Regions from separate parts of the Pseudoalteromonas sp. SG45-5 genome, predicted to be linked through region 2. Evidence: predicted binding sites of a transcription regulator. Region 2 holds the regulator's gene; each other region holds the start of a gene.
The links. The regulator MetJ, encoded in region 2, represses methionine synthesis genes. The targets are predictions, from matches to a motif close to TAGACGTCTAGACGTCTA.
Positions count from the first base shown of each region.

Region 1: metA (homoserine O-succinyltransferase) is a predicted target of MetJ. The motif match lies at 4,307-4,324, and genes of this name have one in related genera.
Region 3: metK (methionine adenosyltransferase) is a predicted target of MetJ. The motif match lies at 4,334-4,351, and genes of this name have one in related genera.

Region 1 is NZ_JACJEM010000023.1:21,338-32,154, reverse strand. It holds gene H5119_RS09390 (AraC family transcriptional regulator ligand-binding domain-containing protein) at 1-439, shown strand, start outside; gene H5119_RS09385 (TlpA disulfide reductase family protein) at 441-944, opposite strand; gene H5119_RS09380 (histone deacetylase) at 1,007-1,915, opposite strand; gene H5119_RS09375 (PilZ domain-containing protein) at 1,969-2,337, opposite strand; gene ettA (energy-dependent translational throttle protein EttA) at 2,493-4,166, opposite strand; gene metA (homoserine O-succinyltransferase) at 4,388-5,335, shown strand; gene H5119_RS09360 (homocysteine S-methyltransferase family protein) at 5,325-6,398, shown strand; gene metH (methionine synthase) at 6,408-9,038, shown strand; gene H5119_RS09350 (hypothetical protein) at 9,130-9,678, opposite strand; gene H5119_RS09345 (hypothetical protein) at 9,689-10,054, opposite strand; gene H5119_RS09340 (DKNYY domain-containing protein) at 10,471-10,817, shown strand, end outside.
Region 2 is NZ_JACJEM010000018.1:22,748-33,564, reverse strand. It holds gene priA (primosomal protein N') at 1-1,353, opposite strand, end outside; gene rpmE (50S ribosomal protein L31) at 1,585-1,800, shown strand; gene H5119_RS07795 (malic enzyme-like NAD(P)-binding protein) at 2,324-3,565, shown strand; gene metJ (met regulon transcriptional regulator MetJ) at 3,636-3,956, opposite strand; gene metB (cystathionine gamma-synthase) at 4,155-5,402, shown strand; gene metL (bifunctional aspartate kinase/homoserine dehydrogenase II) at 5,423-7,768, shown strand; gene H5119_RS07775 (penicillin-binding protein 1A) at 7,831-10,332, opposite strand; gene H5119_RS07770 (pilus assembly protein PilM) at 10,464-10,817, shown strand, end outside.
Region 3 is NZ_JACJEM010000006.1:46,448-57,264, reverse strand. It holds gene H5119_RS02865 (5-formyltetrahydrofolate cyclo-ligase) at 1-176, opposite strand, end outside; gene H5119_RS02860 (hypothetical protein) at 196-744, opposite strand; gene H5119_RS02855 (LTA synthase family protein) at 926-2,917, shown strand; gene metK (methionine adenosyltransferase) at 3,081-4,232, opposite strand; gene tkt (transketolase) at 4,535-6,526, shown strand; gene H5119_RS02840 (hypothetical protein) at 7,064-8,113, shown strand; gene H5119_RS02835 (hypothetical protein) at 8,110-8,916, shown strand; gene H5119_RS02830 (pyrimidine/purine nucleoside phosphorylase) at 9,215-9,529, shown strand; gene hpf (ribosome hibernation-promoting factor, HPF/YfiA family) at 9,718-10,074, shown strand; gene H5119_RS02820 (NRAMP family divalent metal transporter) at 10,176-10,817, shown strand, end outside.

The DNA of each region.
Region 1 (10,817 bases), on a different contig from region 2:
ACTCAAGGTTAGTTTTGATAAGCCATGTACATGCTGGGTATTAAATAAAACCATGTTACGGGCCAAAAATCCGCATGCTAGTCAATTACGCTTTATGCAAGCTCAGTCGCAGTTACATAACCAAAATGTAGTCAGCATGACTTTTATTGAAGCGGTCTGTCGGTACTTATATGCCTATCCAAGTGTCAATTTAGAGTTTACTGCCAAACATTTTGCAATGAGCCCAGCAACATTTAAGCGCAAACTTAAACTCAATGGTGTACGCTTTTCAACGTTAATTGATGCTCAAAATAAGCATAAAGCGATTTATTTACTTACCTTATGTGCTAAACGAAATGAACAAGTCGCTGAGCAGTTGGCTTTTTATGATATACCTAACTTTCGGCGTGCATTTAAACGTTGGACAGGTTTAACTCCGAGCCAGTTAAAAACGCAGTAAGCTACTTTGTTTTTACATTAATAGAATGCAGTAAGGTGCGTGCATTTAAATGCAGGTTTGCATCTTCTGGGTTTGAAGTGTTAGTAAGCCAAACAACGCGGCCTTTTTTATCAATAAATAAGGTAGTCGGTGTACCTCGTATACTTAATTGCGCTGCAATTACGTCCGCTTTTACTGCTGTTTTAAAAGTATACCCTCTGTCTGAAAGTGCTTTAGCGGGAGTGGCATCGTCATCTTCTTTAAAACTCACGGCAATAACTTTTAAGCCCATGTCGTTTATTTTTTGAAGCGCGGGTTGCAGCTTTTTACAGTATGGGCACCAAGTCGCCCAAAAATGCAAAACATAAGGCTGGCCCACTAAGTCATGAGTATTAATGATAGAGCCATCTGCCATTTGTAAATTTAATGTAGGCAATTGAGGATGCGCTTCATCTGTGTTTTGATCTTGCGCATATAGAGTAAAACTTAATAAAAAGAGTGTGATAGCAGTAAGTAGTTGTGTCATAGTGTTTTCGTTTTTATTATCTGTATTAAATAAGAACGAGAATTTAACATTTTTATTTCACATTAAAAACGAGCGGCTTGCTCAACTATAATTGCGTGGCGTTTAGCAAGACGAAGGTGATCTCTATCATAACCGCCGCCAATCACAGTGGCTACTGGCGTGTTGTGCTCAAGGCAGCGTTTAAGCACTAAGTGGTCGCGTTTGACTATTCCATCCCAACTGATATCTAATTTACCTAGCCCATCGTCTTGCCATATATCAACGCCTGCGTCGTAAAGCACTAAGCTTGGGTTTAGTTCTTTAAGTAAATAACTTAAGGTGTCGTCTACTATGGCGAGGTATTCGTCGTCTTTCATATTGTCGGCCAAGCCAATATCCAAATCACTAGGGGACTTTCTAAAGGGGAAGTTTTTTTCACAATGAATAGAGCAAGTATAAGCATAGGGTTGATGCTGTAACATTGCAGCTGTGCCGTCGCCTTGGTGCACATCTAAATCAAAAATAAGCACATTAGTCACTTCGCCACTTTTTATTAACGTCTCGGCAGTAAAGGCTAAATCATTAACCATGCAAAAACCTGAACCAAAGTCATGATGTGCGTGATGTGTGCCACCAGCTAAGTGACACGCTATGCCGTGTTGAAGTGCTAAGCGAGCCGTTTGCAGCGTACCTTGCGGGGCTGTAAACGTACGATTCATTAACTCTTGGGACCAAGGTAAGCCAATGCGACGCATGGTTTTTTCATTTAAGCGGTTGTGCCATAGATCTTGAATGTAGTTATCGCAATGCACAAGTTCAAGTGGCCCTGGCTTGCCTAATATTGGCTCAACTAGATTATTGCCAATTAAGCCAAGCTCTGCAACATGCTCATATAAATGTGCAAACTTACTCATTGCAAAGCGGTGTTTTGGATCAAAACTAAACGAGTAATTGGGGTGATACACTAAAGGTAAATGTGGATTTAAGATCATGTTTGCACAAGTTAAAAAATTTGCTCTATGGTAATCAACTAATCTAAATGAGTCTATTGTTGTGTGTCGTGGATCAACATAGCGAGCTCGCGATGTAATAGTTCGTCATCGGCTAAATTTAACTCAATTAAGCGCTTTAAATGCGTAATACTGTCTATATCAATATAATGGCATTTTAGGCCTATGTGGTTTGCTTTTATATGAGAAACCATAACTTCCATTTTTATTTCTATTTCGCTTTGCGGGAGTGTAAAGCACAGTATTGCATTGGTATTAGTGCTGCTAGAAAAGGCGTCACATCTAGTAATTAACGCGCCATGTAAAGATATATCGAGTAATTTACATGGGTATTGATGATCATTAAAAATTACTTGTGCATCGGTTGAAAATAAAACACGAGAAAACTGACGACGATTTTGCATAACCTAACTTGGCCTTATTGTTTTTATAATAAATTAATCATAGCGGGTAATTCTCTACATGCTAGAAAATAAGTGTTTAGAATACTGGTGGCATAAAAAAGCCCCGCATAAATGCAGGGCTTAGTGTTACTGTAATAAATTAGCTTCAGTCAGGATTAGCCAATTTTTTTGTACTTAATACGTTTAGGTTGAGCTGCTGCTGCACCTAATGTCTTTTTAAGCCACTCTTCGTATTCAGTGTAGTTACCATCAAAGAAGTTAATTTGACCTTCATCGCGGTAATCTAAAATATGTGTAGCAATACGGTCAAGGAACCAACGGTCATGCGATATACACATTACACAGCCTGGGAACTCTAAAATAGCGTTCTCAAGTGCACGTAGTGTTTCAACGTCCAAGTCATTGGTTGGCTCATCCAGTAATAACACATTGCCGCCCGCTTTTAATAACTTAGCAAGGTGTAAACGGTTACGCTCACCACCTGATAGGTCTTTAACAAACTTTTGCTGATCGTTACCTTTAAAGTTAAAGCGACTTACATACGCACGGCTTGGGAACTCAAAGTTACCAATTTTTAATACGTCTTGACCGTCTGATATTTCTTGGAAAACAGTTTTGCTTTCGTCCATCCCGTCGCGGAACTGATCAACAGTCGCAAGGTGTACAGTTTCACCAACGCTGATGCTACCGCTGTCTTGCTCTTGCTCACCGCTTATCATTTTAAATAACGTTGATTTACCCGCGCCATTCGCGCCAATAATGCCCACAATGGCACCTTTTGGCATGCTAAAGCTTAAATCGTCAATTAAAACGCGATCGCCAAAGCTCTTACGAAGATTAGTTACTTCAAGTACTTGGTCGCCTAAACGCGGGCCAGGTGGAATAAACATTTCGTTAGTTTCGTTACGCTTTTGGTAATCAGATTGCTGCATTTCAGTAAACTGAGCCATACGTGCTTTTGACTTAGCTTGGCGACCTTTAGGGTTTGAACGAACCCATTCAAGTTCTTGCGCAATTGATTTTTGACGTGCTTTTTCTGATTTTTGTTCTTGCTGCAGGCGCGCATCTTTTTGTTCAAGCCAAGAAGAGTAGTTACCTTCCCATGGAATACCTTCGCCACGGTCAAGCTCTAATATCCAACCAGCTACATTATCAAGGAAGTAACGGTCATGCGTTACTGCCACAACGGTGCCTTCGTAATCGTGTAAGAAACGCTCTAACCATGCAACCGACTCAGCATCCAAGTGGTTAGTTGGCTCATCGAGAATAAGCATGTCTGGTTTTTCAAGTAATAATCGGCATATAGCAACACGACGACGCTCACCACCTGAAAGGTGCTCAATTTTAGCATCCCATTCTGGCAGACGAAGTGCATCAGCAGCACGCTCTAAAACGTTGTCGATGTTATGACCATCGTGCGCTTGAATAACCGCTTCAAGCTCGCCTTGCTCTTTTGCAAGTGCATCAAAGTCAGCACCTTCCATTGCGTACTCGTTGTATACTTCGTCAAGACGGTTAAGTGCGTGTTTAACTTCGCCAACAGCTTCTTCGACAATTTCGCGCACTGTTTTGCTTTCGTCCAGTACTGGCTCTTGCGGTAAATAACCAATCTTTGTACCAGGCTGAGGATGTGCTTCACCTTCAAAATCTTGGTCAACACCGGCCATAATGCGTAGTAAAGTAGATTTACCAGAACCGTTTAAACCAAGCACACCAATTTTTGCGCCAGGGAAAAAGTGCAACGAAATATCTTTTAAGATAGTGCGCTTAGGTGGCACAACCTTAGATACTCGACTCATCGAGAATATAAATTTATCAGGTAAAACCATGAAAGGAGCCTTTAAATAATAATAAAAATTTCAATGTTGTATTGTAGTGGCTCTCAGGTGAAACAGTCAACGAATGGCATAGTTTTAAAGCACTAAAGCATGCTTGTAAGCAAAGTATAAAATCATGAATAAATTTCATTTGGACATCTATACATCTAGAGGTTGATATTTTTTACTTTCAGTTCATAATTAGCACAGGTTTTTATGAACAGGAGTGAAGTATGCCAATTACAGTAAAAGACGAGTTGCCGGCTATTGCGCGTTTACGTCAAGAAGACGTATTTGTAATGCCAAAAAGTCGTGCAAAAACGCAAGAAATACGCCCAATGCGTTTGGCTATTTTAAACTTAATGCCTAATAAAGTAGAAACCGAAGTTCAGTTTATTCGCTTACTTGCCAACTCGCCTTTGCAAGTAAACGTAGAACTACTACGCCTTGACACTCACCGCAGTAGTAGCAACTCAGAAGAGCACCTTGATACCTTTTATCGTTATTTTTCTGAAGTTAAAGACAACAATTACGATGCATTAATAGTAACAGGTGCGCCACTTGCCCATTTAGAATACGACGATGTAGCATATTGGGATGAGCTAAAGGTCATTATTGATTGGGCCGAGCAACACGTTACCTCTACGTTATTTTCGTGCTGGGCAGCACATGCCGCGTTATATCACCATTACAATTTAAAGCGCGATTTAAAAGACGACAAACTGTGTGGCGTATTTACTCACCAATGTTATTTTGAGCACGGTGCACTGACTCGCGGATTCGACGACACTTTTTTAGTACCGCACTCACGCTATGGCCACATTGATATAAATAAAATAAACGCCTGTGATGAGCTGTTGGTATTGGCTGGCTCTGAGCGAGTAGGGGCTTACTTACTTAAAAACAAATCGGGTAGCCAAGTGTTTATAACCGGTCACCCAGAGTACGACGCCGACTCGCTAAAAGCAGAATATGAGCGCGATTGTAAAAAAAGCCCCAATGCACCAAAACCCGAAAATTACTTTGTGGACGATGATGCAACCAAACAACCTTCAAAAACGTGGCAAAGCCATGCTTTTTTACTTTTTTCGAACTGGTTAAATTACTACGTGTACCAAACCACACCGTATGATATTAATTTAGTTAGCCAAGATGTGAGGACTAACAACTATGCCGAATAACGCGCCTACAAATAATAAGCAAGCCGAAATAAGTACAGCATTAAAAGAGCGCATTTTAATTTTAGATGGTGCTATGGGCACCATGATCCAAGATCATAAGCTAGAAGAAGAAGGCTATCGCGGCGAGCGTTTTAAAGACTGGCATGTATTAATTAAAGGCAATAACGATTTATTAAGCCTAACCAAGCCCGATTTAATCACCGATATTCATCGTGGTTTTTTATCAGCGGGCGCCGATATTATCGAAACCAATACGTTTAACTCGACCACTATTTCGATGGAAGATTACGATATGGCAAGCCTAAGTCGTGAAATAAATCTAGAGTCGGCCAAATTAGCACGCGCCATTTGCGACGAATTTACAGCTAAAACGCCAGAAAAACCGCGCTACGTAGCCGGTGTTTTAGGGCCGACATCTAAAACGTGTTCAATTTCGCCAGACGTAAACGATCCGGGTTATCGTAACGTTACCTTTGATAAACTCGTTACTGCGTATGTTGAGTCTACCCTTGCATTAATGGAAGGCGGCGCTGATTTAATACTAATCGAAACTATATTCGATACGCTTAATGCAAAAGCAGCCTCATTCGCAGTAGAAGAAGCCTTTGAGCAAGCTGGGCGTACATTACCAGTTATGATCTCGGGCACTATTACCGACGCCTCTGGTCGTACGCTTTCGGGGCAAACAACCGAAGCATTTTATAACTCTATTCGTCACATTAAGCCTATATCAATCGGCCTAAACTGCGCGCTTGGTCCAGATTTACTGCGCCAGTATGTAGAAGAGTTATCGCGCGTGTGCGAAACCTTTACGTCGGTACACCCTAATGCGGGCTTACCAAATGAGTTTGGTGAATACGATTTAGAAGCGCCTGAAATGGCAGCCGAAATTATCGATTGGGGTAAATCGGGCTTTATTAATATAGTAGGCGGGTGCTGCGGTACAACGCCTGCGCATATTCGCGCGTTTGCAAAAGGGCTTGAAGGTGTTAAACCTCGTCCTTTACCTGAGCTTGAAGTACGTATGCGTTTATCAGGCCTTGAAGCCTGTAACTTAAATTAAGGAGCCAGCATGACACAGCAAATAGCAGTATTTACTAATGTTGGTGAGCGTACCAATGTAACCGGTTCGGCCATGTTTAAACGCCTAATCATGGAAGAAGACTTTGAAGCCGCGCTAACCGTTGCCCGCGAACAAGTTGAAAACGGCGCACAGGTTATTGATATAAACATGGACGAAGCCATGTTGGATTCAAAAGCCGCCATGGTTAAGTTTTTAAACTTAATAGCCTCAGAGCCTGATATTTCTAAAGTGCCCATTATGGTCGACTCCTCAAAGTGGGAAGTAATAGAAGCAGGCTTAAAGTGTATTCAAGGCAAGGCCATTGTTAACTCAATATCACTAAAAGAAGGTGAAGAGCCGTTTATTCGCCAAGCTAAAATAATAAAACGTTTTGGTGCAGCTGCCGTTGTAATGGCGTTTGATACCGAGGGACAAGCCGATACTGCCGACCGTAAGTTCGCAATATGTGCACGCAGTTACAAAATATTGGTAGAAGACATTGGCTTTGCGCCAGAAGATATTATATTCGACCCTAATATATTTGCCGTAGCCACCGGTATTGAAGAGCACGACAACTACGCCGTAGAATTTATTGAAGGCACGCGCCGCATAAAACAAAACTTACCGCACTGTAAAGTGTCGGGCGGGGTGTCAAACGTATCGTTTTCGTTTAGGGGTAATAACCCCGTACGTGAAGCTATTCACTCGGTGTTTTTATATCACGCTATTCAAGCTGGTATGGACATGGGTATTGTAAATGCGGGGCAACTAGCCGTTTACGATGATATACCAGAAGAACTACGCAAAGCCGTTACAGACGTAATACTTAACACCGACTCAGGCGCAGGCGAGCGTTTAGTAGAGCTTGCACCAAAATACTCGGGTATGGCGCAAGCCGAGCGAGTAGAAGATTTAGAGTGGCGCACATGGCCTGTTGCAAAACGCCTTGAGCACGCACTTGTTAAAGGTATTACTACCTTTATAGATGAAGATACCGAAGAATGCCGCGCCGCAGCAGCTAAACCTATTCACGTAATTGAAGGGCCGTTAATGGACGGCATGAACGTAGTAGGGGATTTATTTGGCGCAGGTAAAATGTTTTTACCACAAGTGGTTAAATCGGCGCGCGTAATGAAGCGAGCCGTGGCCTACCTAGACCCATACATTGAGCTTGAAAAAGAAGAAGGTTCAACCAATGGTAAAATAGTGATGGCGACCGTAAAAGGCGACGTGCACGACATAGGTAAAAACATTGTAGGCGTGGTATTGCAATGTAATAACTACGAAGTTATTGATTTAGGCGTAATGGTACCTGCCGATAAAATACTACAAACCGCCATCGACGAAAAAGCCGATATTATTGGGTTATCGGGCTTAATTACCCCATCGCTTGACGAAATGGTACACGTAGCAAAAGAAATGAAACGCCGTGGTTTTGAACTGCCGTTACTCATTGGTGGTGCTACTACTTCTAAAGCGCACACCGCAGTAAAAATTGAGCCGCAATATGATAAAGGCGTAGTGTATGTAAGTAATGCCAGCCGTGCGGTAGGTGTAGTATCTAATTTATTATCGAAAGACATTAAGCCTGATTTTTTAGCTAAAACCCAAGCTGAATATGTAAAAGTGCGCGAGCAACAAGCGCGCAAAAAGCCACGCTCTAAGCCTGTTACAATCCAGCGCGCACGCGATAACGCAGCAAAGCTTGATTGGGATAACTACACACCACCAGTACCTAAAAAGCTTGGCGTGATCGAGTTTAAAAACGTATCAATTGCCACTTTGCGTAAATACATAGATTGGACGCCATACTTTATGACGTGGTCAATCGCCGGTAAATACCCGCGCATAATGGACGATGAAGTAGTAGGCGAGCAAGCGCAAAGCTTATTTAAAGACGCTAACGATATGTTAGACGACCTTGAAAAAGCAGGCAGTTTGCAACCACTTGGTGTAATTGGTTTATTCCCGGCTAACCGTGTTGGGGACGATATAGAAATATACACCGACGAAACACGCAAAGAAGTATTAACTACTTCGTGCCATTTACGCCAGCAAACCGAAAAAACCGACTTTGCTAACTACTGCCTAGCCGACTATATAGCACCCAAAGGTACACCAGATTATTTTGGCGCGTTTGCAGTAACGGGCGGTTTAGAAGAAGACGACTTAGCAAATGCGTTTGACGCACAGCAAGACGATTACAATAAAATAATGATTAAAGCCGTAGCCGACAGGCTCGCCGAAGCGTTTGCAGAATACCTACACGAAAAAGTACGTAAAGAGTATTGGGGTTTTGCACCAGACGAAAACCTAGCAAACGATGAGCTAATACGCGAAAACTACCAAGGTATTCGCCCTGCGCCAGGTTACCCAGCGTGCCCAGAGCACACCGAGAAAAAGAAAATTTGGCAGTTGCTCGATACCGAAAAACGCATTGGCATGCAGCTCACCAGCTCATACGCCATGTGGCCAGGCGCTGCTGTTTCAGGTTGGTACTTCTCGCACCCTGAGGCTAAATACTACGCAGTAGCCGCAGTGCAAAAGGATCAGGTAGAAGACTACGCTAAGCGAACTAATATGACGCTCGCAGAAGCTGAAAGGTGGTTATCGCCTAATTTGGGGTATGAGCCAGAATAAAAGAGCAGCGGTCAGTTTTTAGCTGTCAGCTATCAGTAAAACAAAAACGAGCCGATTTAGGCTCGTTTTTTAAATTACACATAAAAAATCTTTAAGGGTTATTAGCGAGTAGCTCATCTACTTTTTTTATAACATCTTCTGGTGTTGGCTCAGTCGTTTGTTGTTTTAACCAATCTGTTATTTCTTCGCTGACTCTATAACCTTTTTCAATGCAGTAGTGTTGAGAGGTAACCCAAATATCTGCCCCCCTAGAGGTGCTATAGGAATTACAAGTAGTGTAGCCTTCACTTTTAATTTTACTTTCAATAAAGTAAGTATAAGTAGGAACTGAAATTAATAGTAAAATTAAAGTAATCCCACAGAGCTTATACCATCTAATTAGAAGCTCTGGTTTTATTTCAATATTTCTTACTTTTAAGAATATCAGTCGAGTGAGCATTGCAAGCACTGGCGTGCCTAAAATTAAACTCGCACCAAAACTCTTCTCTTCAAAAATTAGCTGATGTTGATTCAAAGCTGCAAAAACGAGTGTCACCTCACTGTATGAGATCATAGGTAGAGTAATGGTGAGCACAAAGAAGAAAGCAAATAAAACAATACCCTTTATATTTTTACTTAACGTTAATTTTTCAGATTTCATTAAATTACCATTAATCATTTTTTAAATAAGGTATTGCAAAGAGGTTATGCATAAATTTTATAGGATTTTCCTCATACATATTACTAGCATCTCGTAAGTTATTGTGTATTTTTTGTAAATTATTTTTCGCATTACTTTCAGCAATCCTTAAACTAGTTGCTAATTTCTTAGTTAAGGTCTTTGTGTCAATAAAATTATATGCTAGTGAGGCTATAGCTGAACTTACAATAATTACTGCCAAAATTGGACCAACTGCAGCTGTGCCAGCTAAAGAAGAGACACCTGCCCAAGCAATACCTGATGATGCGGCAGCAATTGCTAAATCAACAGAGACCCCGCCTATAAAATCGTGCCAGAGTTTTTTATCATCGAGCATTTGGTCAACAGCATGAAACCCAACAGATATCAGGATGCTTAAAACAAAGCCCGATTTAACTGCTTTTAATTAGCAAATAAAGCTGTTAACGCCCTCCAAAAAAATTAGCTAATTTACCATGCCTATTCCTTATTTATTCAATCGTGCTAAGTCAAAAATTCGGCTCTCGGAACAAACATTTAGTTCAATTTATTAAATGGAATACGGGCTATTTAGTCATTTAATTTTTTCTCAGCCTGTTTTCTTTAAGGTGTATATCTGGCATCGTTGTATGTAGGTCTGTTGTTTATATGTTTCTATTATCGTAGCTTCTGCAAGAGAAAATGCTATCACTGTATATTCAACTTACTATTTTTATTGTCAATGCAAGTTATGCACTTACTGCTTTAGTTCAAGAGTAATAAAAATGGAGTTTTATGAATTACTTTTTCTACACTGATTACTATCTCGAATTAGATTTATTCGATAATCAATTTGTTAGCATTTTATCAGGTCTTCATGTTCATCCGACGCTACCCTTAGATATAACTATAATGTCAGATGACTGTGTACTATATGAGACTGCCCAAGATTCCATTATTGATTTCTCTCCTGATACGCTTGGTTATTATTGGAACGATGGTAAAACTTGTCTTCGCACAACAGAGGGTCTTATCTTTAAATCATGTGATTCAGAAGAAGCTATACAGTCTGTCTTAATTGATGGAAAAATGTGTGGACAAAAAATAGACTGTACTTTAAGTAAAGAGCCCCAAGATCAACC
Region 2 (10,817 bases):
GCTAGTGCTGCAGCGTTTACACTCGCTTAGCCAGCCGCACTCATGACAAATAAGCGTGGGCGAAAAGCCTCGGCGATTTAAAAATACCATCACCTGTTTACCACGATTTAAATGCTGACGCATAGTGGCAAGGCTTGCATGGGCTATACCAGCTTGATCGGGCTGGCCTTTCATATCGAGTAATTTGAATTGGTTGTCGGTCGCGGTTTGTGCACGCTCAGTTAGGCTCAATAGCTGATATTTATTATTAATCGCTTTGTGAAGTGTTTCAAGTGCGGGCGTAGCACTGCCTAATATAAGTGGAATTTTATGCTGAAATGCTCTGTATGCGGCTAAATCACGAGCATGATAGCGAAGGGTATCTTGCTGCTTAAATGAAGAGTCGTGTTCTTCATCAACCACTATCATACCGAGTTGCAAAAAGGGCAGAAAGATACTCGAACGAGTGCCTATTACGATTGCACAGCTGCCTTTTTCGCAAAATCGCCATGTTTGGAGTCTTTCGTTATCGGTCAGGGCTGAATGCCAAAGCATAATGGGTGTATCAGGAAAGCGGCGACGAAAGCGATTAACTGTCTGGGGGGTTAAACCTATTTCGGGAACTAATACGAGAGCTTGCTCACCACGCTTTAATACCTCTTCAAGGCACTGTAAATACACTTCGGTTTTACCGCTGCCAGTCACACCTTCCAATAAAAAGCTGCTAAAGCCTTTGCTTTGATTAATCGCCGTACAGGCAACCGCTTGCTCTTTATTAAGAATTGGTTTGCTACCAACTTTGGGGGTAATGCTTTGCCATTGGTTATCGTGTTCGATAGTTTGTGTGACAAGTTCTTTATCAATGAGGCTATCGATGGTTTTTTTGCTAAAGCCTAAGGCTTTTAGTTCAGTTAAAGACGACTTACCTGATTGTGATAACTGCTTCAATAAGTTGAGTTGAGTTTTGGCTTTTAATGACGGTACTTTAGCGCCTTTTTCGGTAAGCATTACCATGTTAATGCTTGTTTTGTCTGGTGATTCACCTTGGCGTAGTGCACTAGGCAGAGCTATATGAATCGTTTCGCCCAAAGGGTAGCAATAATAACGAGCAGTAAAGCTAAGAAGCGCTAAGTGTTGCGTAGATAAAATAGGGGCATCGTCAATGACTTCAAGAATACTTTTAATTTTATTTTCAGGAACTTCAGTGCTGGTTTTTAAAGCTAATATAACGGCCACTTTACGTTGGTTGCCAAAAGGGACTAAAACACGCATTCCAGGCTTTAGATCCGAAACCAAGCCTGAGAGCTGTTCATCTACTTTATAATCAAAGGTGCGCGGTAACGGGACTTTTATAGCAACTTCAACAAAACGCATAACAACTCAACTAATAAAATTAATGGTGTAATGTACTAAATATACAGTTAAAAACCTACTAGCAAATTATAACCGTTTTATTATTTGATTACTTTTTTAGCAAAAAATATAATTAAACCTTGTGTGCTTGGTAGTTGTTGGATAAAATCCGCCACCAACAAATTTGTTTTAACGACGTATGGTACCAAACTACGGGTTTGGAGAGCGATGCGGCCTTAACTAGAGGTTTCTATGAAAGAAGGTATTCACCCTAAGTACGAAGTAATTTCAGCAACATGTTCATGCGGAAATGAATTCGAAACAAGCTCTACTCTTTGTAAAAACATTCACTTAGACGTATGTTCTGCGTGTCACCCGTTTTACACTGGTAAGCAAAAAGTTTTAGACACTGGCGGACGTGTTGATCGTTTCAACAAGCGTTTCGGTGCACTTGGTAGCAAGAAGTAATTTTTGCTATTTAGTTAAAGGAAGCACCTTAGGGTGCTTTTTTTATGTCTAAAATTCATCTTTTATTTACTTTTTCTGCCTATTTTGACGTTATCTTCTTTGCATAACTATTTCCTGTTCTTATTCTGAGTATGCATAAACCTTTGCAGACAAAGTACGCAATAGTCTCTATATTTTGAAGTGTTCAATTTTTAACTAAGTTGTTAAATGTAGCTAACGTGAAGATAAATGTTTTTAAAGTAGAGTATTAAGCTGTTTATAGTTATTTATACTAAAAATTTGACAGTCGTTTTTAGAGAAAACGACTCGCGGCTAAAAGTACCTCTAAAAATGCTTTTTATATGAATTTCTATTTATGAAATGTCGGTATATCTTCGCAAAGTTACTGAAAAACCTCTTAAATTAATGAATCTAGCATATAACAGGATAGACCTGATATTGCTTGGAATTTAAAAATAATAAGGGTATCGTAACCCAGACAACACCTCTCACTTTAACTTAAATTGCAGGATACAATCGCGTTATGTCAGACTTTCGTGAACAAGCACTACATTACCATTCTCATCCCGTTCCAGGAAAAATCAGCATTGAGCTAACCAAGCCTGCCGAAACGGTTCAAGATTTAGCCCTAGCATATAGCCCAGGTGTTGCTGAACCTGTGCGTGAAATTGCTGCTGATCCTGCAAATGCTTATAAATATACCGGTAAAGGTAATATGGTTGCAGTTATTACTAATGGTACTGCAATTTTAGGTCTGGGTAACTTAGGGCCACTCGCATCTAAACCCGTAATGGAAGGCAAGGCTTTATTATTTAAGCGTTTTGCAGGCCTAGATTCGATTGATATTGAAGTTAAGCACCGTACTACCGAAGACTTTATAAATACAGTTGCAAATATAGCAGATACATTTGGTGGCATTAATCTCGAAGATATTAAAGCACCAGAGTGTTTTGAAATCGAAAAAGCGTTAATTGAGCGCTGTAGCATTCCAGTTTTTCATGACGATCAACATGGCACCGCCATTGTTACCGCAGCAGGTATGCTTAATGCGCTTGAGGTACAGGGAAAGTCAATTGAAGATGCGACTATTGTTTGTTTAGGGGCCGGTGCTGCTGCTGTCGCGTGCATGGAGTTACTAATTAAGTGTGGTGCGCTACGCGAGCATATCTATATGCTGGATCGCAAAGGAGTTATTCACACACGCCGTGATGATTTAAATGAGTACAAGCAATTGTTTGCCAATAATACCGATAAACGTACGTTGCAAGATGTAATTGCAGACGCAGATGTATTTGTTGGTGTATCGGGACCTAATTTATTAGGTGCTGAAGATTTAAAGTTAATGGCTGATAAGCCGGTTGTGTTTGCGTGCTCAAACCCAGATCCTGAAATAGATCCTGCACTCGCACACAGCGCACGTAACGATTTAATTATGGCAACAGGGCGCTCTGATTACCCTAATCAGGTTAACAATGTTTTATGTTTCCCGTTTATTTTTCGTGGCGCACTTGATGTTCGTGCAAGCGCGATAAACGACGAAATGAAAATAGCCGCAGTAGAAGCTATTCGCAGTATTGCTAAAGAGCCTGTACCGGCTGAAGTATTAAAAGCCGCAGGTGTAGATAAATTAGAATTTGGCGCTCATTATATTATTCCAAAGCCGATGGACCCACGTTTACTTCCACGTATAGCAAGAGCAGTGGCGCTTGCTGCTGTTGAGTCGGGTGTGGCGCGTATTGAGCTACCTGAAAACTATATGCAGTAAAGTATGCAGTAAAATTTAGTTATAAAAAAACCTCAGTAATTACTGAGGTTTTTTTATGTTTTTTAAACGCTTAATCTTCATTTAAAACAGGTACTTCAAGCCCCATTTCTTGCATTATTTTTTTCACTTCTTCTGGTACTTTTTCGGCATTATCTTTACGTAAATCGTCGTCATTAGGTAAAGGTTGGCCTGTAAATGCATGTAAAAAAGCTTCGCATAATAGTTCACTGTTTGTCGCATGGCGTAGGTTACTAATTTGACGACGTGTACGTTCATCAGTTAATACTTTTAATACATTTAGTGGGATCGAAACGGTGATCTTTTTAACTTGTTCTGATTTTTTACCGTGTTCTGCGTATGGGTGAATATACTCACCATTCCATTTAGCCATAAGATGTATCGTTGCCTCAGATTATTAATTGCTCACACAAGATAAAAGCGTGTGAATATGCGTGAAATTCTATCGATTTAAAAAAGATAGTCAAATACTTGTTATTTAGCCATCTAGCGGTTTAAATGTTTTGACTTCTTAAATTGAATAAACTACTCTTTTAGACGTCTAAACATCCAAATTAATTAGGTGACAAGTATGAGTGGAAAAAATAAAGCAACTATTGCAGTGCGTAGCGGTATAGAGGCTGATAAACAGCATGGTGCAGTGGTAGCTCCACTCTATTTGTCGACAACGTATTCGTTTGCTGATTTTGATACTAAGCGCCAATATGATTACGGCCGTAGCGGTAATCCTAATCGTGATATTTTAGCTGAAACGCTTGCAGAGCTCGAAGGTGGGGCGCGTGGCATTATTACAGCTACAGGCATGGCTGCTGTGCATTTAGCTACGCAGCTACTTAATCACGACGATACATTGGTGATCCCACACGACTGTTACGGTGGTAGTTATCGTTTATTTACTTCATTACAAAAGCGCGGCTTATTAAAACTTAAAGTTTTAGACTTAACTAAACAACAGAGCCTTGATCAAATATTAGAGATTAAACCAAAATTAATTTGGATAGAAACACCCAGTAACCCAGTATTACGTTTAACTGATATTAAAGCGGTCACTGAAATTGCAAAACAATGCGGTGCATTGGTTGCAGCAGATAACACATTTTTGTCACCAGCATTACAAAACCCAATTAAATTTGGAGTAGACATTGTCGTGCACTCTACAACTAAGTATATCAATGGCCATTCGGATGTTGTTGGTGGTGCAGTCATAACCGCAACACAAGCACTGGGTGATGAACTTGCTTGGTGGGCAAATAATATTGGTATTACAGGGGCACCTTTTGATAGCTACTTAACATTACGAGGTTTGCGTACCTTAAATATCCGTTTAAAACAGCACCAAGAAAACGCATTAGCAATTGCTAAGTATCTTGAAGAATCTGAGTTTGTTAGCCAAGTTTATTATCCAGGTCTTGAGTCGCATCCTCAACATGAATTAGCGAAAGTACAGCAGCTTGGTTTTGGTGGCATGGTTAGCTTTGATATTAAAGGCGACATACACGATGCGGCTGCATTTTTAACAAGCTTAAAAGAGTTTAGTTTAGCTGAGTCATTAGGGGGAGTGGAGAGTCTAATTTGCCACCCTGCGACAATGACTCATGCAGGAATGGAAGAAGAAGCACGCTTAGAAGCGGGGGTGGGCGATACGCTTATCCGTATTTCGGTTGGTATTGAAGATATACATGATTTACTTGCAGACTTTGATCGCGTATTTAATCTTGTTAAACCAGGGTATAAAAAGAACGAAAGTCACGCAGGGAAAAGGGCTGGCGTTTCTAATAACAATGTTAAATTAAGTGCTGCTCATCCGGCACTTTGGTGATTAAAATGGATTGGTACAATATGGTTAATTGTGTACATAAATTTGGCGGTTCGAGCTTAGGGTCGGCCGAACGTTATCAAAGTGTGGCAAAAATTATTTTAGGGCACACTCAATTAGGTGATTGTGTGGTTGTGTCGGCATCAGGTAAAACAACCGATACCTTAGTAACTTTGTGGCAAAGCTATCAACAAAAAGACACGCAAGCTGTTGCTGATATTGTGTTGCAGTTGAGTAATCATCAAGGTGATTTAATTGAACAATTACTGCACGCAGATATTAAGCGCAATGCATTACATACATTAAACGAAGAGTTAAATTTAATCGCTGAGCTTGCTAAAAATGGACAATTACAAGAATCTGCATTGCTTGCTCATGGGGAATTATGGTCGGCGCGTTTATTGGCCGCTTATTTACAGCAGCTTAATGTTGAAGCTTGCCTGCAAGATGCCAGAAATCTGTTTATCTTAAATGACGGGCAATTATTACATGCGCAAAATATTCAACAATGTAGTGGGCTAATTGCCAGTAATAAAATTAATGTCGTCACTGGGTTTATTGCGTCCAACAGCCTTGGTGATACCGTAACGCTTGGGCGTAATGGCAGCGATTACAGCGCGACTTTATTAGCAAGTTACTGTAATGCAAAGCACGTAAGTATCTGGACTGATACGCAAGGTATATTTAGCGCCGATCCCCGTAAAGTAAATAAAGCGATTAAGTACGCAAAAGTGTGTCGCGGGCAAGCGAATTTGCTAGCCAGATTAGGCAATCCGGTTTTGCATGCAAAAACACTATCTCCACTTAAAAATACCGACATAAAACTTGCTGTGCGCAGTAGTTACGATGTACAAGCCAGCCAAACCGATATAGTTAAGGAAGGCTGTGTAAAACAAAAGCGTTTTATAACAACCTTACAGAATGTCGATTTATTAGTTATTGAAGGTCTGAGTGGAGGTGAGGTGACTCATGTTAGCCAGCTTATTCAGCACAGCCTTCATCATTTTAGTCAAGATGGAGATACGTATTTAGTGGTACCAGCAGCTTCAACGTATCAGGTAGTAAGCTACTTCGCTGGCAGAGCGAACATTAGTGAATCGAATTTAAATGGTTGTGCGGTTTTAGCTCCTGAGCAGGACGTAAATACGTTAGCTTTACATGCCCTTGATTTACTCAACCTACAAAGTATTCAGCCTCGTTTTGTACATCAAGGTGATGGCTATGTATTACTACTGACAGATCAATTAATTGATAGTGATATTTTAAGTATATTACACGATAAGCTTATTAATAAAGGGCAAGAAGTTGCGCTGATAGTGGCAGGGCTGGGTAATGTAGGTGAAGTATTTATTGAGCAGTTATCTACTCAACTCGATCGTTTATCGGATAACTTTAGCGTCAAACTTGTGGGGTTAGTGCGATCGACACAGATGCTATTTAATGCCAGTGGTATCAATACAGTACAATGGAAAACTCAATGGCAACATGAAGCAAATAACTACAATGAACATGATTTATTGAGCGCGATCAATGAGCTCGATTATGAGCATAAAGTAGTTGTTGATATAACCGCCAGTGAAAAATTTAGTGCGTTATATACTGATCTTGTTGAACGCAATTGCCATTTAATTAGCGCCAATAAATATGCAGGAACAGCTCCAACTATTTGGTATGAATCACTATGTAAAAGCATTACAGAAAAAAACTTGCATTGGCGCTATAACACAAGTGTTGGAGCTGGTTTACCAATTAACTTTGCACTCGCTGATTTACAAAATAGTGGCGACAAAATTACGCGCATAGAAGGTGTTTTCTCAGGGACATTATCGTGGTTATGTAGTAAATATGATGGTTCAAAAGCATTTTCTGATTTAGTACTCGAAGCACAAAGTATGGGCTTTACAGAGCCCGACCCTAGAGAGGATTTATCAGGTCGAGATATGCAGCGCAAGTTGCTGATTTTAGCGCGTGAGCTGGGCATTAAATTAGACCTTGATGATATAGCGTTATCGGCACTTATGCCCGATGAGCTGGCTCAAGGTAGTTGGAATGATTTTATTGATCAAAAAGATCAGTTAGATGAATTTATAAAAGCGCATGCCCATAAAGCGCAATTAGAGAATTCAGTTCTTCGTTACACGGGGTTATTAGAAATAAATCAAGGTAAAATAACCGCGAAAGTTGGTATCAGTTATGTAGCAAAAGGCAATGCTTTGGCGAACTTAACACCTGGCGACAATATATTTGTGATTAACAGTCAATGGTACAGCGATAACGCGTTAGTTATTCAGGGTCCAGGTGCTGGAAAGGAAGTTACAGCAGCTGGCATTCACTCAGATTTATATTGGCTGATGCAAAATTTAAAGTGATAGCATATAGCCAAAAGCAAACAGGCAGCTAAATTAGCTGCCTGTTTATTTGCGAAAGTAACCTAAAATAGTTCTTCTTCAGTTTTAGTCTCTTCTTCAAAAATATCAGTTGGCTGCGAAAGTACGTATTTCGTTGGTGCAGTACCTTTATCAAAGTATTCAAACCGGCTGGTATAGTCATTTTTATGGCTTAACAAGCCAGTCGCTAAATCAATTCGAATCGAAACAAGACCTTCTGGTGGCTCTATCGGCGCCTCTGGTACGCCCTCAAGAGCGGCTTTCATGAACTCAATCCATGCAGGTTGAGCTGTTTTTGCTCCAGACTCAGCACCTGAAATTTGACTGCTATCAAGATTGTTATTGTATGTTGAACGACCTAAAGTGTTTCCAGGGTTGTCAAAGCCAACCCAAACAGAGGTCAGTACATTTTTATTAAATCCGCTAAACCAAGTATCAACGGAGTCATTAGTCGTGCCTGTTTTGCCAGAAAGATCGCGGCGATCTAATGACTGAGCTCGCCAACCCGTACCGCTCCAGCCTGTTTTTTGTGCCCAACTACCTCCACCCCAAATACCACTGTGCATAGCATCAGCAATTAAAAATGCATTTTGCTTAGAAATAATACGTGGCGCACATTGTGCGATTTGGTTAGTTTTATTCTCATTATTTTGGGTTGTAAAGTTAGTAGGGATAGTTGTTGCTTCATTTATTTCTTCATCGCATACAACAACAGGGTTCGTTTTAAATAATATATTGCCGTAGGGGTCTTGAATTTGCGAAATAAAATAAGGTTCTATTAGATGTCCGCCATTAGCAAATGCGCTCATACCACGGGCTAGTTCAAGCGGAGTAATTGATGCGCTACCTAGTGCTAATGATTCGCTGCGATTTATATCTTCATCTTTAAAGCCAAACTTTAGTAAATGATCGGCGGTACGTTGCAGCCCTACACCACGTAGTAAACGTACGGAAATAACGTTTTTAGATTGTGCTAAAGCGCGGCGAATACGAATCGGTCCATTATAAATAGCCGGGCTATTTTTTGGTCGCCATGCAACACCTTGGCTTTTATCCCATTGATTGATTGGCGCATCATTTAATATAGACGCTAGGGTGTAACCCTTTTCAAGCGCTGCTGAATAAATAAAAGGTTTAATGTTTGAACCCACTTGGCGTTTAGCTTGCACCGCTCGGTTATATTGGCTCTGCTCAAAGCTGTAACCACCTACAATTGCTTTAATACGTCCGTCTTGAGGATTGAGCGATACAATCGCACTTGATGGCTCAGGTATTTGGCTTAGCAAATAACTGTCGTCATTATTTTTACGAAGCCATATCTGCATACCTGGTGCTAGGATGTCGGTCGCCGCTTTTGGTGCAAAGCTCTGGCGGTAACGCGTAATGTATTTACGCGCCCATTTTAAATTATCCCAAGTAAGTGTGCTTTGCGTACCATTTTTGAGAATAACATCAGCTGTTTTTTCATTAACAGTAACTACAACCGCGATTTTTAGAGAGCCTAGCTCTTGTACGTTTTGCAGCTCATTAATAATTTGTGATTTGCTAAGTGCTGGTTGAGTTTCTTGCTCCCACAACACCTTTACAGGGCCTCTAAAGCCATGTCGCATATCATAGTTGTGCAAATTATTGATCAGTGCTGTTTGTGCTGCTTGTTGTACATTAGACTCAACCGTTGTAAAAATCTTATAGCCAGAATTATACGCTTTATCAATTCCGTAACGGGCAACCATCTCTGCACGTACCATCTCAGATATATAAGGTGCATATAAATCAATTTCTGCCCCATGAAAATAAGCGGTTATAGGTTGATTTGTTGCGTCATTATATTCGGACTGCGTTATGTACTTTTCTGTCAGCATGCGGCCAAGTACTACATTACGACGAGACTTTGCACGTGTGGGGTTACGAATAGGATTGAGTGCTGACGGTGCTTTAGGCAAACCTGCGATCATTGCCATTTGTGCAAGTGTTAAATCTTTTAATTCTTTCCCGTAATATACTTGTGCGGCGGCACCAATACCAAATGCACGATTGCCTAATTCTATTTTGTTTAGATAAAGTTCAAGGATTTCATCTTTTGTTAATATATTTTCTATATGTAGCGCAATAAATATTTCTTTAACTTTACGGATATACGCTTTTTCGCGGGTAAGGAAAAAGTTACGCGCTAATTGCATTGTTATTGTACTAGCACCTTGTTTTTTCTCACCTGTAGAAATAAGTACTAACGCCGAGCGTACTATTCCGATAGGATCTATACCAATGTGGCTGTAAAATCGGTTATCTTCTGTTGCTAAAAAAGCATTGATTAAAGGTGTTGGTATTTCGTTTATAGTGACGGGAATACGTCGTTTTTCGCCAAATTGATTTATTAAAAGCCCATCTTTAGTGAAGACTTGCATAGGGGTTTGCAGTTGCACGTCTTTCAAAACTTGAACGCTAGGGATATCCGATTTAACGTAATAATAAAGGCTGATTAAAGTGATCAGTCCAAGTAACGTGCAAATGATAAAAAATTGTAAAGTTCGTTTTAATAAAATCACTTATATTTCCCTAAATTGACTCCCAATTATGCATGGAGACTGCTAGTATATATTGATTAAAAAATGAATAATATTTTTTCAGATAAAAATTATAACTTGTTTATTATTAAAACAAAGGTCAAGTTGCAAACATGCTAAGTCAACTATTTCAAAAACCGTCGACTATGATGGTCGGAATTGATATTGGATCGCATTCCATTAAGGCGGTACTTTTAAGTGAAATTGAAACTGGATTTCGGCTAGAGGCGCTTGCCATTGAGCCAATGCCAAAAGGTGCAATGAGTGAACGCGCCATTCAAGATATCGAAGCGATTGGCAATGTAATTATTAAGCTAAAAAGAAAACTACCAAGATCGTTAAAATTTGCCGCTGTTGCTGTTTCAGGCCAAACTGTTATCACAAAAGTGATTTTTATGGATGTGTCATTAACCGATGCTGAATTGGAGTCGCAAATAGAAATTGAAGCCGACAGCTTAATTCCTTAT
Region 3 (10,817 bases), on a different contig from region 2:
TCTCCGTCATTAGTTAAATAAATTGCAATATGCTCTTTTTTAGTTGTTTTTTTATCTTTTAAATATTGAATAAAATTCATGTTTACTTGCTGAGCCGCTGTACCCTGTTGACTTTTTGATAAGTTATTACGGGTTTTACGGATATATTCTCTTATCTGTGAACGTTTATTGCTCATTTTCGTTCCCAGAACATAATTAAAAAGAGAATAAATTAGGAAATGCTAAATATGCAGCTAACACTATGAGCAGTGTGATTACTGTTGCTATAAGTGAATATAAAACGATATTACTGCGCTCATTAGGCGGGCTAATAAGCTCTTCATCAAGCATAAGATCGTCGTCCTGCCATTCTTCACTATTTGAAACGGGTGTTTTTGATTCAATTTCAGGAAGACGTTGCTCTAGCTCTTCTAGTTTTTCTTCGAGGCGAATTAAGCTACTTGTGATGTAATCTAGCGCATCAAAAATTCGTTCATCACGTCGATCATTATTTGCTAGAGCAGAAGTGTTTTGAGCGTTACTCGAAACGGCTTGTAGTTTGCTTTGGATCCCTAAACTAGCAAGTAATTTAGCCTGTTTTAAGGCTTTATCTTTATTGCTCGGTGCGAAGAGTGATTTACCCTTAAAAAAAGTAGTTACTTTTTCTTCAGAGGTTTTTAATTTTTCTGCTAGGTTTGTACATGCTGTTTTAGCGTTAGTGCCATCAGCTAACCCTGCAAATATAACGCGAAAATTGTCGGCCATCTAACTACCCTTAAAGCTTTTATTATTTAACGAGTATAAACCTAACTCATTTAGAAATGCAGTCCTACCTATAAATTAAAGTTATTTAATTAATTACAAATAATTACATTTGTTTTGTTGTTGGCTTTTGTTTATTCAGTAAAATTGCGCGCCCAAGGATATTTCATTTAAGGACACACCTTTGTTTGATTCTCACATGGCTCCTGCGAGTCGTTGGCTACAGTTTGTAAAAGAAAGTGGACGTATTGCAACACTATGGTTTGCCGGCGTTTTACTTTTTATGAGTTTTCGCGTTTTCTTTTTGATCTATTTTAAAGACAGAATAACAGCACAGTTAGATGCAGATGCTATTTTTGCAACGTTAAAAGCGGGTTTTGCATTTGATTCAGCAGCTACCGGTGTATGCTTTAGCATCGCATTTCTTTTAAACTGTATTTTACAACCTATGCGTTTAGGGCACTGGGTAAGTAAGGCTCGTCTGTATACGGGAAGAATATTTTTTATAGTCACCACGTTACTATGCATTGTGAGTGTTACTTATATAACAGAGTACGGCAGCCAATTTAACTACTTTATGCTTGAAGGGTTGAAAGACGATCAACAGGCTATTGCTTTAACAGTTGTTGAGCAATATAAACCATGGGGTAGTCTTCTTAGTTTAGTTATTTTATTAGCGCTAACGTTTAAAATAAATAAAGTGGTTGATCAAAAACACTATACATTTATTAATCGCCTTTTCACTACTTGTATTTATAAGCGCACAATACTAATTATTTTAATAGTTGTGTTATTTGTATGCGCAATACGAGGGTCTTTTGAAACACGTCCAGCGTCCAGAAAATGGTCAGCAGTAACAGCCGATGCATTTGTAAATAACCTAGTAATAAACCCGTTTAGAAGCTTTATTTATGCGATTAAAGACTATAACGACTTACAGAGCTTTGGTTTAAATGGCCACAACCCTTATCTAGAAAAAAACTTACCAACGATAGAAAACCCTCTAGCCGCTTTTGAGCAAAAAACAAATGCTCCATTATTGGCTGCTCCATCACAGATATTTTTTATCGTAATGGAAAGTTACGATGCTTGGCCGTTACAACAAAAATATGCATCACTTAACTTAACTAACGAACTAAGTAACTTGGCGAGTAAAGGCATCTATTTAGATAATGTTTTGCCTGCCGCAAGTAGCACAATGAATTCGTTATCAAGCCTTATGTCGGGTATTGCGTATGCTGGTGTGAATATGAGCCGTATTGGACCTCAAAAGCCAACCAGTAAAATGTCAATATTTAGCCAAGTAGAGCAGCTAGGTTACAAAAGCCGATTTTACTATGGTGGCTTATTATCATGGCAAAATGTCGGAGAATATGCACTTTCACAAGGTGTCGATAAAGTATTTTCAGCAGTTGATGCTGGAGGAAAAGGCAGTGCTGGTGTGTGGGGAATTGACGATGGGCAATTATTTGATTTAGTTGATAAGACAACAAACGATAAAAGTTTTAATCTCATTATGAGCGGCAGCTACCATGGTCCATTTAACCTAGATTTAGATCAATATGGTTACCCTTTTAAATCTTTGGCAGATTATCCAAAAGAAATCCAAGCCTTAGGCGATGACTTGCTAGACCCTTATGTGTTGGGACACCTTTGGTACTCAGACAAAATGTTAGGTCAGTTTGTTCGTAAAATGGAGCAGCGATACCCAGATGCTTTATTCATAATAACGGGGGATCATTATGGTCGTCGTTACCTTCATCACCAGCCTGATCTGTACGAGCTAACTCATGTTCCGATTGTAATTTATGGTAAAGGGGTTAATTCAAATTGGGTCGCTAAAGATCAACTAGCAAGCCACATGGATATTGCACCGACTTTATTAAACCTAATAGCGCCAAAAAATACTGAATTTTATAGTATGGGGCAATCATTACTAAATATGCCAGAAAAAGAGCGCACTGTATTTGGCTTTCAAACAATACGAACTGAAACAGAGCTTTGGCGTGGTGATTTATCTTCGGTCTATGAATACCAAAAAATAGATCCACTTGATAAAACACGTTTATCACCAAACCATAAACCTGAATTTAAAGCCGTCGACAGCCAAACAGAGCAAGCATATAATCAATATATGGCTACAGCGTGGCATTTGCTTACCAGAGGGATGGATTAAAAAAGCAGTTTTTACAGGCTGCCTTTATTTAATTTTTGATACTTTAATTATGCATAAAAAAAGCGCCAATTGGCGCTTTTTTTGTATTTAACCTGAACACTGGTTAAGAGATTTACCAACTTATTATCCAGGGTTCAAGTTATTTAGATAGTTACTTAACCAATTAAAGGCCAGCTGCTGCGCGAAGTGCTTCAGCTTTATCTGTACGTTCCCAAGGGAATTCGTCACGACCAAAGTGGCCATAAGCCGCTGTAGGAAGGTAGATAGGGCGCTCTAAATCAAGCATTTGAATTAAGCCGTAAGGACGTAAGTCAAAGTGTTCACGAATAAGCTCGATTAAACGGCTTTCTTCTAGCTTGCTTGTACCAAACGTTTCAACGCTAATAGATGTAGGCTCTGCAACACCAATTGCGTAAGAAACTTGTAGCTCACACTTGTCAGCAAGACCAGCAGCAACAATGTTTTTAGCAACATAACGTGCAGCGTATGCAGCACTACGGTCAACTTTTGATGGATCTTTACCTGAGAAAGCACCACCACCGTGACGAGCCATACCACCGTATGTATCTACAATGATTTTACGACCTGTTAAACCACAATCGCCCATTGGTCCGCCAATTACAAAACGACCTGTTGGGTTAATGAAAAACTTAGTCGCGCTTGTAATAAGCTCTGCAGGAAGTACTGGCTTGATGATAGTTTCCATTACAGCTTCTACTAAATCAGCTTGAGAAATGTCTTCGCTGTGCTGAGTAGACAGTACAACAGCATCAATACCTACTGGCTTGCCGTTTTCGTATGCAAAAGTAACTTGAGATTTTGCATCTGGACGTAACCAGTTAAGCTCGCCGCTTTTACGAACCTCAGCTTGGCGTTGTACTAAGCGGTGTGAGTAAGTAATTGGAGCAGGCATTAGTACTTCTGTTTCGTTACATGCGTAACCAAACATTAAGCCTTGATCGCCCGCGCCTTGCTCTTCTGGGCTAGTACGGTCAACACCTTGGTTAATGTCAGGAGACTGTTTACCAATAGTGTTTAAAATTGCACATGAGTCTGCATCAAAACCCATGTCTGAATTTGTGTAGCCAATGTCACGAATTGTTTTACGTGTAATTTCTTCGATATCAACCCATGCGCTAGTAGTGATTTCACCACCAACCATAACCATACCGGTTTTCACGTAAGTTTCACACGCTACGCGGGCATGAGAGTCTTGCTCTAGGATAGCATCAAGTACCGCATCAGAGATTTGATCGGCGATTTTATCCGGATGACCTTCAGAAACTGATTCAGAAGTAAATAAATGTTTTGCCATTGTATTTCTGCTCACAAATATTGCGCTTCACAAACGTCGGTATTAGCGCTAAAAAATTAAGGGGCGTATTTTATCGAAAACAAAACACCTTGCATAGTGTTTTTACGCCTAGACGTCTAAATAAAATAACTAATATCATTATGGTCTTAAAAAATATTCATAATAGCTCCTTTTATAGGGTTTTTAATTGCACACAGCCCCCACAATAAGTAAGAATAGATGTATTACAGTGTCCAAGTTACTTGGATGCATAAACGAATACATTAATACCCGTGCAAATACACATAAAGGTAGGAGAATTCATGCCATCTCGCAAAGAACTTGCAAATGCTATTCGCGTCTTGTCAATGGACGCAGTACAAAAGGCCAAATCTGGCCACCCTGGAGCCCCAATGGGCATGGCCGATATCGCAGAAGTATTATGGCGCGATTATCTAAAACATAACCCAACGAATCCAGAGTGGGCTGACCGTGACAGATTTATTCTTTCAAACGGCCACGGTTCAATGCTTATCTATTCTCTATTGCACCTAAGTGGTTATGACTTACCACTAGACGAAATTAAAAACTTCCGTCAAATGCATTCTAAAACACCAGGTCACCCTGAATATGGCTATGCACCAGGAATCGAAACTACTACGGGCCCATTAGGTCAAGGGATCACAAATGCCGTAGGTATGGCAATTGCTGAAAAAGCACTCGCTGCACAGTTTAACCGTGAAGGTCACGATATTGTTGATCACTTTACCTATGCATTTATGGGCGATGGCTGCCTAATGGAAGGTATTTCTCATGAAGCAGGTTCACTTGCAGGCACATTAGGTCTGGGTAAACTTGTTGCATTTTGGGATGACAACGGCATTTCAATCGATGGCGAAGTAGAAGGTTGGTTTACTGATGATACGCCAGCTCGTTTCAAAGCATACGGTTGGCATGTAATTAGTGGTGTTGATGGTCACGACAGCGATGCAGTAAGTGCTGCAATTAGCGAAGCAAAAAGCGTTACGGACAAGCCATCACTAATTTGTTGTAAAACAATTATTGGTTACGGTTCACCTAACAAATCGGGCAGCCACGATTGTCACGGTGCACCACTAGGTGATGACGAAATTAAAGCGTCTCGCGAATTTTTAGGTTGGACTGGCGATGCGTTCGAAATTCCTGATGATATTTACGCACAATGGGATAGCAAAGAAAAAGGTCAGCAGCTTGAATCAAGCTGGGACGAAAAATTTGCAGCATACGCAAAAGCATACCCAGAGCTTGCTGCTGAATACAAGCGTCGTATTAACAACGAACTGCCTGGTGATTGGGCTGAAAAATCTCAAGCATATATTGAGCAATTGCAAGCAAACCCTGCAAATCCAGCGTCTCGTAAAGCATCGCAAAATGCTTTAAACGCATTTGGTCCGTTATTGCCAGAATTCATGGGTGGCTCAGCCGATTTAGCAGGCTCAAACTTAACAATTTGGGATGGCTCTAAAGGTTTAACGGCAGATGATGCAAGCGGTAACTACATTTACTACGGTGTACGTGAGTTTGGTATGTCGGCAATTATGAATGGTATTGCCCTTCATAAAGGCTTTATTCCTTATGGTGCTACGTTCTTAATGTTTGTTGAATATGCAAAAAATGCCGTACGTATGGCTGCATTAATGAAGCAACCAAGCATTTTTGTATACACGCACGATTCAATCGGCCTAGGTGAAGATGGTCCAACTCACCAACCAGTAGAGCAAATTGCAAGCATGCGTTTAACGCCTAACTTATACAACTGGCGTCCATGTGACCAAGTTGAGTCGGCAATTGCATGGCAACAAGCTATTGAGCGTAAAGACGGTCCTACATCGTTAATCTTTACTCGCCAAGGTCTTGAGCAGCAAGCGCGTGACGCACAGCAATTAGCAGACGTTAAAAAGGGTGGTTACATCCTTAGCTGTGACGGTAATCCAGAGATTATCTTTATTGCGACGGGCTCTGAAGTGCAACTAGCACAAGATTCAGCAAGCGAACTACGCAGCCAAGGTAAAAAGGTACGTGTTGTATCTATGCCATGTACTGATGCCTTTGAAGATCAAAGCGCAGCATACAAAGAAAGCGTATTACCGGCATCTGTTTTACGCCGCGTAGCAGTAGAGGCGGGTATTGCTGATTACTGGTACAAGTACGTAGGCCTAAATGGCGCAGTAGTCGGTATGACTACTTTTGGTGAGTCAGCGCCTGCTGGCGAGCTGTTTGAGCACTTTGGCTTTACAGTGGCAAACATTGTAAGCAAAGCAAACGAGCTTTTTTAATCGATTGCTTTAAAGGTTAAAAGCCCGCCTTGTGTAAAACAGGGCGGGCTTTTTTGTTTGTAGGTCGTGCTTTAGCGCGTTATACCAATCTGCTTATATATGGGGTCTATTTAACGTTAAGAAAATTACGCTAGAACTAGGCAAAAATTTTTGTATCTAGTTGTTCTAAATAAAAAATTTTTAACGACGTAATAGTGCAATTTAATTCGTTAAATTGTTCAAAGATTTACGCAGGTTGGTATTAAAGGTAAATCAAAAATATGACGCCATAAATGACGACCTACAATGGAGCCAAAAAGTACAATCCAACATTATAATACTGTGTTAAAAAACTTTTGCTCTAACAAATAATTTAACGTAGTATTTTAAATTCAGACTCATTTACAAGGAAGAAATATGTCTTGGTCTAAACTCAATAAAACTATCAATGCGCATTCTGTTATCCCTCTTGACGCGCTTAGCTGTTGAGATTTTGGTGTTAAGCTCCCTGTTAACTTCCCATTTAGTAAAGCTAAATTTACTTGCCAAGCTCTCGCTATGCTATCGCAACTTAATGACTATGATTTAAAAATGGTATGCGCCGATATCATTAAAATATGCGCGAACCCTAATGCTAACAACTCAATTAAGCACAGCCGTAACCCGCTGCGCCGTTTATGGCGAACAAAATATCCATTTCGTAATTATCATTTTTTAATTCAATATATGTTGACTGATGGAATGATAAATATCGATGATATTCTATTTGATTCACAGTTACATGGAGCTAAAAGTAACTTTTCTGCGGAGCGGACTATGTTATATGAGGTGAAAAGGCGCAGCAGTGATACATACGACAAAGCAATGAACGAAGAAGAAATAAAGAAAGTACAAGGTGCTTGGGAGCCAATTCCAACTCCAACCACACAAATAAAAACGCAGCATGCGGCGGTCAATGGTATGCAAAATGAGCTTACCAAAGCCACATGGTTAATGGGCACTCACCTTGATAGAGCTTATGAGGGAGACGGTATTAAAGCTTATACGTTATTTCATAACCCCACCGATTATACAAAGCTTGACTTAATTGAGTGCGCGTTTGATAAACTCTCAAGTACTAAATCCCATAATGCCCAACATTTAGCGGCTGTGCTGGCACAAAATAGCCAACAAGGTAAACAGGTAAAATGGCTGGCGCACAGCCAAGGCGCGATAATTTTTTGCGCGGCTCTGGAGCACTATCGTATTTATTATGGTAAGCCTCTTACAGGCCAACAACTTGCTGTGCATGGCTCAGGCTCAAATGTCGAGCGTTTAAAACGCATTGCCCACAGCATGGGTGTAAAAGTAATCGCAGTGCGTAACAACCCTTATGATTTTGTACCTAACTTAGCTGACCGCAGTAAAATATCACCCAGTAGTTTAGTGCGTTCGATGAAATTTAAAGGTCTTGTTACAGGTGGCTCTGTTGGCGAAAGCCCACACACTTTACCGTTTTTAGGCTTAGTCACCTATGCAGCTCAGCTAGAAATGCTAGGAAATAATGAAAAAGCCGATATTGTAAAAAACTTTATTAAAACCCTACCACCTACGGATAAGCGATTATGATCAAATTAGCCAAGGCTTTTTACCGTGGCTTTGTAGGTGGGCCCCGTTTTGAAAATTGCATCCACTATCGCCTTATTTTAGAAAACAAACTGTTAACCCTTGACATGCCTAGCAGTAATGTTACTGCTGTACCTTCTACGATTGATGTCTCATTTCCTTTTAATTCAACTGCTTGGTTTAATCAGTATAAGCAAGATTATTTACAGCACGTATATGTACATATGCTCACTAAAAACTGGATGTACTTGCCACCAATAAGTTATTTGCCAAGTGGTGAGTATGGCATGCTCAGTTGCCAATTGAGAATTAAGCAAGTTTTAGAAATAAATGTACTGGATATCGCACAATTAAAACATTTTGTTATTGAATCATATGATAAATTTCATTGGCGTACTGATGGGAAAAATACAGAAATAACTGAAAAAATCAAATTACAAAAGAGTAAAAGTTCAGTGGCGTGGACTGAAGCTGAAATAGAGGAAGAAATTGAGGAATACATCAAACTACATGGTCAACCGCCCTTACCAGCGGCTAAAGAGATAATTATTAATAATCGCCTGTGGGTGTTTTACAAAGAGTGCAGAGATAATGTCCTTTCTCGCCAAGATTTTTATTGTTTACCATTAAGTGAACATGCTTTTTTAGAGGTTGAATTTAATCATCGTATTGATCGCTCTGATAAGCATAAAAAATGGGCGGATCATGCACTAGAATCACAACAGCTGATTATGGAATCAATAAAGCTTACTGAGTTACCTCCCGACCACGATAATTTAATAACAGATAACTCGCAGGGTTTTTAACTTTCTCAAAGCCCGCCTTTTATAAAAGAGTTACTTTTAAAAGCCAGAAATATGCGCATCTACAAAAAGTTGCACCAAAAGTTAAGGATCGTTATTTGTAGACGTAGAGCTTGCTCACGTAAAAAGCGCAGCTTCTAATTATTTAATGTATCCTCTAAAGCTAATATTCAATAAAAATAAGTTGTTGTTTGCCATTGTGGCGTTTTAACTGAATGTTTTTCGCTCCACTTCCTTGCAAGCTCATTATGTATCAGGCAATGTGACCGCAATTAAATATAAAAATTAGCAGGAGCTAAAAATGCCAAAGTTCGATAACGTAAGTGTAGTAAAAAAAGCCAATGTGTATTTTGATGGCAAGGTGTCGAGCCGAACTGTACTTTTAGGAAATGGCGAAGCAAAAACATTAGGCTTTATGCAACCAGGTGAGTTTGTTTTTGATACAAACCAAAAAGAGTGCATGGAGCTTTTAGCGGGCCAATGGGATATTTTATTACCAGAGGCAAGTGAGTGGAAAACATTTAACGCAGGTGAATCGTTTAATGTTGATGCTAATGTGAGCTTTAAAGTGAAAGTATCGGATTTTGCTGATTACTGCTGTTCGTACACAGATTAATTAATCTGTGTTTAAGTTAAGTAGACGTCTGAAAGCCCGTGTACTATGGGCTTTGCATAAACTTTGCGCAACGTATGATTTAAATCAGCAAAAGATGCAAATAAACCTCAAATATCTCTCTTTTTTCCTTGTGTTAATCTAAATAGCCCCCAATACTATTTATGAGGTAACAAATAAAAGGATACCCTATGAAAATTAATCTTTCTGGTCACCATGTTGAAGTTACTGACTCTATTAGAGAGCACATCAACGAAAAATTTTCTAAAATCGAGAGCCATTTCCCATCGCTTATTGCACTCGAGATTATTTTGTCTAAAGAACATCATAAAATCCAAGCAGAAATTAGCACTAATTACGAAGGTGCGCGTATATCAGTAAAAGGGGAAAACGAAGTTATGTACCCTGCTATTGCAAGCGCAGCTAAAAAACTCGATGCGGCACTAAAGCATCGTAAAGGGCAAATAAAAGCAAATCTACACGAAAAGCCTATAAGTACAACGCCAGAGATTGCACACGAGATCATCCAAGAGATGGATCTTAAATAAAAGCAATCACAAAGCACTACAAAAAAGAGCCTGACGGCTCTTTTTTATTGTCTGTAATTTCTGTAAGTTAGGGGGTCACACAGACAATTTTTGAGCAGTAAATGAAGCAAACAGTATCGAAATGGAAATCACGGCTAAACGCGCTTGGGCCTGGAATACTTATGGCAACGGCCGCTATTGGCGGATCTCACTTAGTTGCCTCTACGCAAGCGGGAGCAATATTTGGCTGGCAACTATTTTGGCTAATACTTGTTGTTAATGTTTTAAAATATCCGTTTTTTCGTTTTGGCATGGAATACACGCTTACCACCAAACATAGCTTAGTAGAGGGTTACAAAAACAAAGGTCCGTTTTACTTTTACAGCTTTATTGGTTTAAATATTGTAGCCGCCGTTGTTAATACCGCAGGCGTATTACTGCTTACCGCAAGCTTACTTCATTACGCCTTACCTGTGGTTATTGAAGTAACCTTACTTTGTTGGATGCTGCTGGGAATATGTTTAGTTATATTGTTACTTGGGCACTTTAAAGCGCTTGATAACATTGCTAAAGGCATTATGGGGCTGCTTACACTCGCTACTTTGATTGCCCTTGCCATTGCATTTGGTAACGGCCCAATGGCACCTGCTGACTACGTTGGCCCTTCACCGTATGAACTTGCTATGCTTAGCTTTATGGTGGCTTTAATGGGCTGGATGCCAGCGCCTATCGAAATATCAGCTCTTAGCTCTTTATGGCTAAAA